DNA from 2 places in the Streptomyces sp. R44 genome. Region 1 is predicted to be linked to the other one. Evidence: riboswitches for the same ligand, from Rfam matches in the RefSeq annotation. Region 1 holds a riboswitch; the other holds the start of a gene.
What was found. Region 1 has a riboswitch for cobalamin ahead of AB5J54_RS31610 (ABC transporter substrate-binding protein). Riboswitches for the same ligand answer to the same signal wherever they lie in the genome.

Region 1 (4,998 bases):
CCTGGACCGCGAGGTACGGCAGGACCCCGGGCCCGAAGGCGAGCGCGAGCCCCGCGAAGAGGGCGAACGACAGCGCCCAGGAGCCGAGGACCGTGTTCCGCGGGCTCCACACGGACCGGCCCCTGCGGCCGAGCCGCCGCTTCTCCAGGCGCCAGGCCGAGGTGAGGCTGCCGAGGACCGTCCGGGGCAGGAAGCGCCAGAAGCTCTCGCCGAGCCGGGCGCTCGCCGGGTCCTCGGGGGTGGCGACGCGGATGTGGTGGCCGTGGTTGTGCTCGACGTAGAAGTGGCCGTACCAGGTCTGGGCGAGCGCGATCCGGGAGAGCCGGCGCTCCAGGGCCTCCGTCTTGTGCCCGAGTTCATGGGCGGTGTTGATGGCGATGCCGGCGACCCCGCCGAGGGTGAACGTGAGCCCGATCCGGTCGACGAGGGCGAGGTCGCCCCGGGTGATCAGCCAGCAGCCGAGGACGAGGCCCGCGTACTGGAGCGGGAGGTAGAGGTAGGTGCACCACCGGTAGTAGCGGTCCTGCTCCAGGCGGGCGATCGCGCTGTCCGGCGGGTTGGCGGAGTCCTTGCCGATGAGGTGGTCGACGACCGGGAAGAGCACGTACAGGACGAGGACCCCGGTCCACCAGAACAGACGGAGCCCGGTGGCGTTCACCAGTCCCCAGGAAAGGAAGGGGAAGGCCGGGATGAGCAGGCCGAGCAGCCAGAGCCAGCGCTTGGGGTCGCGCCAGGCGGCGGGGGCTTCGGGGGAGTCGCTGTGCAGGGCCAAGACCGGCTCCTCGGAGAGGTGGACACTTCACATGCGTTCTGTCCATTTGATAGACGGATCCCTTGTGAGGTGTCAATGCTCTGGACGGAGACCGGTGTGCGAGGACGGAGGGGGGTCGGTGGATAAAGTGGGGGCACGATGACACGTTTCCGCGAGAGTGTTCGGTCCCTCCTCCGCGAGCAGGTGCTCGACGCCGCCTACCGGCTCGTCGCCGCCGACGGCTGGGGCGTGCTCCGCATGGCCGCCGTCGCACGGGCCGCCGGCATCAGCCGCCAGACGCTCTACAACGAGTTCGGCTCGAAGGAGGCCATCGGCAACGCCCTGGTCCAGCGCGAGCTGGAGGGCTTCCTCCTCGGCATCCAGCGCGAACTCGACGCCCACCGGGGCGAGCTGGAGGCGGCAGCGGCGGCGGGCGTCGGCTACACGCTCCAGCAGGCCGTGGACAACCCCCTCATCAAGAGCGTCCTGCTCGCCGCGCGCGGCGGCGAGGACGACCTCCTCGCCTACCTCACCACACGCCCGGAGCCGGTCTTCGGCACGGCGATGGCGATGCTCGACGCGTACGCGATCGAGGCCTGGCCCGACGTCGACGAGGAGTCCCGGGGCCTGGCCGTCGAGACGATCGTGCGGCTCACCGTCAGCCACATCGTCCAGCCGGTGGCCGCGCCGGAGGAGTCGGCCCGGCGCATCGCCAGGATCACGGCACGGATCGCCTACCCGGGCGGCACCTGACCGACCGCCGGGAACCCGTGGGCGGTGGCAGCCGACTTCCTCGACGCGACACAGAACGTCGGGCCCTGCCATCCCCTGGGGAGAACCATGAACCGCCGCAACCTGCTCCGCACCACCACCGCCCTCGGTGCCGCGGGCGCGCTGGGAACCAGTACCGCCGCCCACGCCGCTCCCGTCGAGGCGCCGGCCGCGCGCCGCCCGCTCCGCGTCCACCTCGTGCTCTTCGACGGCGTCGAGGAGATCGACTTCGCCGCCCCCTACGAGGTGCTCTCCGCCGCCGGCTTCTTCTCCCGGCGTCCGGTGGACGTCCGGTACGTCTCCGTCGACGGGCCCGGCACCGTCACCGCCGCCTACGGGACGGAGGTCCGCGTCGACCACCCCTGGGCCCCGCGCGAGGCCGACCTGCTCGTCGTGCCGGGCGGCGGCTACGCGCGCCGGGACAGCCCGGGCGTCCGGGCCGAGATCGACCGGGGCACCCTGCCCCGCGCCCTCGCGGCGGCGGTCCGGCCGGGGCTCACCGTCGCCGCGCTGTGCACCGGCGTCATGCTGCTCGCCGCCGCCGGACTGACCCGGGGCCGCCCCTGCACCACCCACCACAAGGCCCGGCCGGACCTGGAGCGGCAGGGCGGCGTCCTGAAGGGGGCCAGGGTGGTGGACGACGGCGACCTGGTGACCGCCGGGGGCGTCACCTCGGGTCTGGAGCTCGCGCTCTGGCTCGTGCGCCGGGAACTCGGCCCCGACGCGGCGAACGGCCTGGAGGCCATGCTCGAGTACGAGGCGCGGGGCACGGTCCGGGTCCGGCCGGACCGGCTCTGACGGACGGCTCCGGCGGACCGGCTTCGGTGGACCGGCTCCGGCGGACCGGCTTCGCGGACGCGGCGAGGCCCGCTGACGGACACGGGGGATCTCCGGCAGCGGGCCTCTGTTGAATATTGTACGAGATCGTTCGGCGTGGTTCACCACGGCCGGCGGCGGTGGCGAAGGGCGGGCGCCCGGGGTACATCTCCCCTGAGGCGCGGACACGGCCCGCCCGGGGCCGGACACCCTCGACCGCGCCCCCCCCGTGCCGACGAGGAGGCCGCCGTGGAAGGCAGAAGCAAAGGGTTCGTGCAGTCCTTCAACCGTCTCGGCGGGTACGGCTTCGTCGTCCCCGTGGGCTCCGAGGAGCAGGTGTACTTCAGCGCCGAGGACATCGAGAGCGAGGAGCGGACGGTCTCCGAGGGGCAGCAGGTCTCCTTCGTCCTGGTCCTCGGCGACGGCCGCTTCGAAGCGAAGGAACTGCGCGTCTGACAGCGGCGGGCGCCCCCGGGTGCGGCGGCCTGCCGGTGGTACTGTGCCGAGGCCAGTCGCACCTTTGTACGCACCTGAACGGGTACGTCCACGGGTCAGGGAATCCGGTGCGAGACCGGAACTGACGCGCAGCGGTGAGGGCGACGGGCGGAGCATCGGCCACTGGGCGGCACGCGAGCCCGGGAAGGCGCTCCGTCCGGCTGACCCCGAGTCCGAAGACCTGCTGGCGGCCCCGGCGGCACGCTGCCGTCCGGGGAGCACCGTACGACAGGCTCCGCGTATGAGCCGTGGACGCAGAGGAAGTCCCCCGTGCCGCTCGCACACCCCGTCCGCTCCGCCGTGCCCGCCCTGGCCGGCGTCCTGCTGCTCCTCGCGACGGCGACCGGCTGCGGGCCCTCCGCATCCTCGTCGAAGGGCGCACCGGAGCGCGGCTACCCCGTGACCCTCGACGACAACTGCGGACGGCAGGTCCGCGTCGACCACGCCCCGCGCCGCGCCGTCGCCCTCGACCAGGGAGCGGCGGAGATCATGCTCTCCCTCGGCCTCGCCGACCGCATGGTGGGCACCGCGACCTGGACGGACCCGGTGCTCAAGGGCCTGGAGAAGGAGAACGCCAAGGTCCCGCGCCTCGCCGACCGCTACCCCTCCTTCGAGAAGGTCCTCGACACCGAACCCGACTTCGCGGCCGCCTCGTTCGCGTACACCCTCGGCAAGGGCGGGGTCGCGCCCCGCGAACGCTTCGAGCAGCTCGGGGTCCCCACGTACCTCTCGCCCACCGACTGCGTCGGCAAGGACGACAGCGGCGACGGCGACGGCGTCCGCACCCGCCCCCTGGCCATGGACACGGTCTACGGCGAGATCCGCGACCTGGCCCGGGTGTTCGGGGTCCCCGAGCGCGGCGAGAAGCTCGTCGCCGGGCTCAAGGGCCGGGTCGCGAAGGCCACGGCGGCGGCCGACTTCACCGACGCCACCGTCCTCTACTGGTACTCCGACGCCAAGGCGCCCTACATGGCGGGCTGTTGCGGGGCGCCGGGGATCGTCACGCACGCGCTCGGCGCGAAGAACGTCTTCGACGACACCCGCGAGGAGTGGCCCCAGGTCAACTGGGAGACCGTCGCGGACCGCGACCCCGACGTCCTCGTCATCGGCGACCTGACGCGCCGGGCGCAGTCCGCCGAGAGCGCGGCGAAGAAGGTCGAGTTCCTGGAGTCCGACCCCGTCACCCGGAACATGACGGCCGTGAAGCACAAGCGGTACGTCCTGCTCAGCGGGCAGGCGATGAACCCCACCCTCCGCACCGTCGAGGGCGTCGAGAAGGTGGCGGCCGCGCTCCGCTCGTACGGTCTCGCCAAGTGACGGCCGCCCGGCGGGAGATCACGTCCGCCAAGGTGCTCCTGCGGGCGGCGGCCGGGATCGCGCTGCTCGGCCTCTCCGTGGCCGTGGCCGTCACCATCGGCCCCGCGGACATCGGCGTCGGCGAGGCCGGTTCCGTGATCGCCGCCCACCTCGGCGGCGACGCCTCCGGCCTCTCGCCGATCCGCGACGGGATCGTCTGGGACCTGCGGCTGCCCCGTACCCTCCTCGCCGCCGTCTGCGGCGCCGGACTCGCCGTCTGCGGGGCGGTGATGCAGTCCCTCCTGCGCAACCCGCTCGCCGACCCCTTCGTCCTCGGCGTCTCCTCCGGCGCGTCCACCGGCGCGGTCGCGGTCGTCGTCCTGGGCATCGGCGGCGGCGTCCTCTCCGTCACCGGCGGGGCGTTTCTGGGGGCGGTGGTCTCCTTCGCGCTCGTCCTGCTGCTCAGCCACACCCTCGGCGGCTCCACGGACCGCGTGGTCCTCGCGGGCGTCGCCGCGATGCAGCTCTTCTCCGCCCTCACCTCCTTCGTCGTGATGACCGCCGCCGACGCCGAGACCACCCGGGGCGTCCTCTTCTGGCTGCTCGGCTCGCTCGCCGGGGCGGGCTGGGGCGACGTGTGGCTGTGCCTCGCCGTCCTCGCGGCGGCCCTGCTCGTCTGCGGCGGGTACGCGCGGACCCTGGACGCCTTCGCCTTCGGCGAGGAGGCCGCCGCCTCCCTCGGCGTCGCCGTCGCCCGGACCCGGCTCGTCCTGCTGTGCGTCACCGCGCTCCTGACGGCCGCCCTGGTCTCCGCCGCCGGCGCGATCGGCTTCGTCGGCCTCGTCCTGCCGCACGCCGCCCGCGCGCTC
Region 2 (4,998 bases), 4.6 Mb from region 1:
GGGCATCTCGACGTCCTCGTGGGCGAGCCCGAGGGCGCTGATCGGGGTGCCGATGTGCAGCTGGGGGGTGAGCCGGACCCGGGCGCCGGGCCCGAGGACGCCGAGTTCGACCCGCTCCAGGCGGCGGACGACGGTGTCGGCGGTGTGCGGGACCCGGTCGAGGACGGGGCCGAGGACGGCGTGCAGGCCGGGGGCCTCCATCCCGTACGTGCCGGGGCGCAGTGAGGCGAGGCTGCGGGTGAGGGTGATCCGCTCGGGTGCCGTGGCGTGCACGGTGAGCCGGGGGTCTCCGGGCAGTGGTCGTCCGGACGGCGCCTTGAGGGCGACGTCGCTGGCGTACCGGCCGGCCGCGATCACGGCCGCGCCGACACCGATCAGGGTGGTGACGGCCGCTGCCGTCGCTGTAGCCGGGCGCACGCTCCCAGTCTCGGCAGGACGGGGTGGGGCTGCCACCGGACGGACCCGGACGGACCCGGCGGCGGCGAACCGGAAGGCCCGCTCGGCGGAGTGACATGGGTCTCCTCCGGGGGGTCCCCCGGGCGGATGCCTGCGTCCAGGGAGCGGAACCGGGTGCGCGGGGAGGAACCGGGGCAGGTCGTATGTGCCCCGCGAGGACCGGGATTACCCGCGGTTGCCCGGTGACCGCATCGTGGACACCCTTCGCGGCGGGGCCACAAGCGGAACCTCTTGACACCGGATAGGGACACCACGCCGCCCGCCCCAGTTCACCTTCCGTTCACCCAGGTTGCCTACGTTCGACGAGCCACTGACGTCAAACGATTGCCTGGGTAAATGGAACACATCACGCTGCTGCTCGCCATTGTGGTCGTGACAGCTCTCGTGTTCGATTTCACGAACGGTTTCCACGACACCGCCAACGCGATGGCCACGACCATCTCGACCGGTGCTCTCAAGCCCAAGACGGCGGTGGCCATGTCCGCCGTGCTGAACCTCGTCGGCGCGTTCCTGTCCGTGGAGGTCGCCAAGACGATCTCCGGCGGGATCATCAACGAAGAGGGCATTCGTACAGAAGTGATCTTCGCGGCGCTCGTGGGCGCCATTCTGTGGAACCTGCTGACCTGGCTGCTCGGACTGCCGTCCAGCTCGTCCCACGCCCTCTTCGGCGGCCTCATCGGCGCCGCGGTCATGTCGGCCGGCTGGTCCGCCGTGAACGCCCCGACGATCGTCACCAAGGTCCTCATCCCGGCCGTCGCCGCCCCGATCGTCGCCGGTCTCGCCGCGATGCTCGCCACGAGGCTGACGTACAAGATCGGCGCGAAGACCGACGAGAAGCACACCGCCAAGGGCTACCGGGTCGGCCAGATCGCCTCCGCCGGTCTCGTCTCCCTCGCCCACGGCACCAACGACGCCCAGAAGACGATGGGCATCATCACCCTCGCCCTCGTCACCCAGGGCGTCGTCGCCCCCGGCTCGAACCCGCCCCTGTGGGTCATCGTCTCCGCCGGCCTGGCGATCGCGCTCGGCACCTACCTCGGCGGCTGGCGCATCATCCGCACCATGGGCAAGGGCCTCACCGACCTCCGGCCGCAGCAGGGCTTCGCCGCCCAGACCAGCGCCGCCACGGTCATCCTCGCCTCCTCGCACCTCGGCTTCTCCCTCTCCACCACCCAGTCCTGCTCGGGTGCCGTGATGGGTGCCGGTCTCGGCCGCAAGGGCGGTGTCGTCCGCTGGTCGACCGCGACCCGGATGTTCATCGCCTGGGGCCTGACGCTGCCCGCCGCCGGCCTGGTCGGCGCCGGTGCCGAGTTCCTCACCAAGCAGGGCACCTGGGGCATCGTCGTCGTCGCGGTCCTGCTCGTGGCCGGCTCGGGCGCCATCTGGGCGCTGTCCCGCCGCAAGCCGGTCGACCGGCACAACGTCACGGACGACGACATCGACGGCGAGCCCGCCGGTGTCGTGACCACCGCGATCGCGGCCGTCACCCCGCCGCCGGCCGGTTCCGTCGCCGCCGTCGCGGACGAGGACCTGAAGACCACCATCCCCGCGCCGGTCCCCACGGACCCTGCCGCTCCCCCGGCCCCCGCCGCCGCGGTCTAAGGAACTGGAACCAAGCATGAAGATCGACTGGGCAGCCCTCGGCTCCGTCTTCGGAGTCAGCCTCGTGACGACCGTCGCCCTCGTGGGCCTCTTCACCCTCGGTGTCATCGGCCTCTCCAAGCAGGAGCAGGCCGCCGCCCAGGGTGGCTCCGCCGCCCTGGCCCGCACCGGCGCCTACGCCTGCTTCGCCCTGTGCCTGGCGGCCGTGGCGTACGGCATCTACCTGATCGTCGCCTGACGCGTCGAGCGTGACCGGCGGGGCGGTCCGCACCTTCGGGTGCGGCCCGCCCCGCCGTCGTGTTTGTGGTGCTTCGCACAGTGACGCGGTGCAGGTCAAGGGTGAGTTGACGGCTGTTCTCGGGCCGTGGTGGACTGCCGAGGCCATTACGGCGGCAGTAGAGGAAGTCCGGTGCGATTCCGGCGCGGTCCCGCCACTGTGACCGGATCCCACGGGTCCGGGAGTCAGGAACTCTCGCCGCCGGTCACGTCGATCCAGGGCGCGGACCCTGAGTGAGGACACAGCGCCATGCCCGGCCGCAGCCCCACCCTCTCCAGAGCCAGCCGCCTCTCCCCGGACGGATTCGCGTACGGCGCGGCCGCCGGTCTCGCCGTCGACCTGCTCGTCGGCGACCCCCGCCGCGGACACCCCGTCGCCGCCTTCGGCCGGGCCGCGGGCAGGGTCGAGAAGGCCCTCTGGCACGACCACCGCGGCTGGGGCGCCCTGCACACCGCCGTCTGCGCCGGTGCCACGGTCGCCGCCGGCGCCCTCGCCGCCCGTACGGTACGGGGCAGCCGCGCCGCCTCCGTCGCCCTCACCGCCGCCTCGGTCTGGGCCGTCGTCGGCGGTACGACCCTGGGCCGCGAGGCCCGGGCGATCGGCGGCGCCCTCGCGGCCGGGGACCTGGAGGTCGCCCGGGAGCGGCTGCCGCACCTGTGCGGACGCGACCCGCAGTCCCTCGACGGTCCCGCGATGGCCCGCGCCGTCGTCGAATCCGTCGCCGAGAACACCTCCGACGCGGTCGTCGGCGCCCTCTTCTGGGGAGCGGTCGCGGGCGTGCCGGGCCTGGTCGGCTTCCGCGCGGTGAACACCCTCGACGCGATGGTCGGCCACAAGTCCCCCCGGTACCGCAGGTACGGCTGGGCCTCGGCCCGCCTCGACGACCTGGCCGGCTGGCCCGGGGCCCGGCTCACCGCCGCCCTCGCCACCGTCGCCGGCGGGAACCCGCGCGGGGCCGTACGGGCCTGGCGGACCGACGCCGCCAAGCACCCGAGCCCCAACGCGGGCCCCGTCGAGGCCTCCTTCGCGGGCGCCCTCGGCATACGGCTCGGGGGCACCCTCTCGTACGCCGGACGGGTCGAGCACCGGCCCGTCCTCAACGACGAGGGGCGGCCCGTCGAGGTCGCCGACATCGACCGCGCGGTCCGGCTCTCCCGCCGGATCACCGGACTGACCCTGGCCGCCTGCGTCGGCGGCCGCATGATCGCGAGCGCGCTGAAGCGGAGGAACGCATGAGGGGTGGGGGGCTGCTCGTCGCCGGGACCACGTCCGACGCGGGCAAGAGCGTCGTCACGGCCGGCATCTGCCGCTGGCTGGTCCGGCAGGGCATCAAGGTCGCGCCGTTCAAGGGACAGAACATGTCCCTCAACTCCTTCGTCACCCGGGAGGGCGCCGAGATCGGCCGCGCGCAGGCCATGCAGGCGCAGGCCGCCCGGGTCGAACCGACCGCGCTGATGAACCCGGTGCTGCTCAAGCCCGGCAGCGACCGCTCCAGCCAGGTCGTCCTCATGGGCAAGCCGGTCGGCGAGATGAGCGCCCGCGGCTACCACGGAGGCCGGCAGCAGACGCTCTTCGAGCCGGTGATGGCGTGCCTGGAGGAACTCCGGGGCACGTATGACGCCGTGATCTGCGAGGGGGCGGGGAGTCCGGCCGAGATCAACCTGCGGCGCACGGACATCGTGAACATGGGCATCGCGCGCGCCGCGCAGCTGCCCGTGGTCGTCGTCGGCGACATCGACCGGGGCGGGGTCTTCGCCCAGTTCTTCGGGACGACGGCACTGCTCGCGCCCGAGGACCAGGCACTCGTGGCGGGCTACCTCGTCAACAAGTTCCGCGGTGACGTCACTCTTCTGGAGCCCGGGCTCGACATGCTGCACGGGCTCACCGGGCGCCGGACCTTCGGTGTCCTGCCGTACGCGCACGGACTCGGCATCGACGAGGAGGACGGCCTGCGGGTCTCCCTGCGGGGCACCGTCCGCGAGTCGGTCGTCGCGCCGCCGGTCGGCGCGGACGTGCTGCGGGTCGCCGTCTGCGCCGTACCGCTGATGTCCAACTTCACGGACGTCGACGCGCTCGCCGCCGAGCCCGGCGTCGTCGTCCGCTTCGTGGACCGGCCCGAGGAGCTCGTCGACGCGGACCTCGTCGTCGTCCCGGGCACCCGGGGCACGGTCAAGGCGCTGGCCTGGCTGCGGGAGCGGGGGCTCGCCGACGCCCTCGTCCGGCGCGCGGCCGAGGGCCGGCCGGTGCTCGGCATCTGCGGCGGCTTCCAGGCCCTGGCCGAACGCATCGAGGACGAGGTCGAGTCGAAGGCCGGTCTCGTCGACGGTCTCGGGCTGCTGCCCGTACGGGTGCGGTTCGGGGTCGAGAAGACCCTCGCCCGGCCGGTCGGCGAGGCGCTCGGCGAGCGGGTCGAGGGGTACGAGATCCACCACGGCGTCGCCACCGTGGACGGCGGGGAACCGTTCCTGGACGGGTGCCGGGTCGGTTCCGTGTGGGGCACCCACTGGCACGGCTCGCTGGAGAGCGACGGCTTCCGCCGGGCGTTCCTGCGGGAGGTCGCGGCGGTGGCGGGACGGCGCTTCGTCCCGGCGCCGGACACGTCGTTCGGCGCGCTGCGGGAGGAGCAGCTCGACCGGCTCGGCGACCTGATCGAGGAACACGCG

Region 2: it holds a riboswitch for cobalamin, as region 1 does, so the genes downstream of both, AB5J54_RS09870 (cobalamin biosynthesis protein) here and AB5J54_RS31610 (ABC transporter substrate-binding protein) in region 1, are expected to answer to the same signal.

The regions. Positions count from the first base shown of each region.
Region 1 is NZ_CP163444.1:6,756,403-6,761,400, forward strand. It holds gene AB5J54_RS31590 (alkane 1-monooxygenase) at 1-772, opposite strand, end outside; gene AB5J54_RS31595 (TetR family transcriptional regulator) at 911-1,504, shown strand; gene AB5J54_RS31600 (DJ-1/PfpI family protein) at 1,592-2,320, shown strand; gene AB5J54_RS31605 (cold-shock protein) at 2,588-2,794, shown strand; cobalamin riboswitch at 2,892-3,016, shown strand; gene AB5J54_RS31610 (ABC transporter substrate-binding protein) at 3,104-4,150, shown strand; gene AB5J54_RS31615 (FecCD family ABC transporter permease) at 4,168-4,998, shown strand, end outside.
Region 2 is NZ_CP163444.1:2,118,505-2,123,502, forward strand. It holds gene AB5J54_RS09855 (alpha/beta hydrolase) at 1-417, opposite strand, end outside; gene AB5J54_RS09860 (anion permease) at 793-2,058, shown strand; gene AB5J54_RS09865 (hypothetical protein) at 2,075-2,296, shown strand; cobalamin riboswitch at 2,418-2,550, shown strand; gene AB5J54_RS09870 (cobalamin biosynthesis protein) at 2,585-3,571, shown strand; gene AB5J54_RS09875 (cobyric acid synthase) at 3,568-4,998, shown strand, end outside.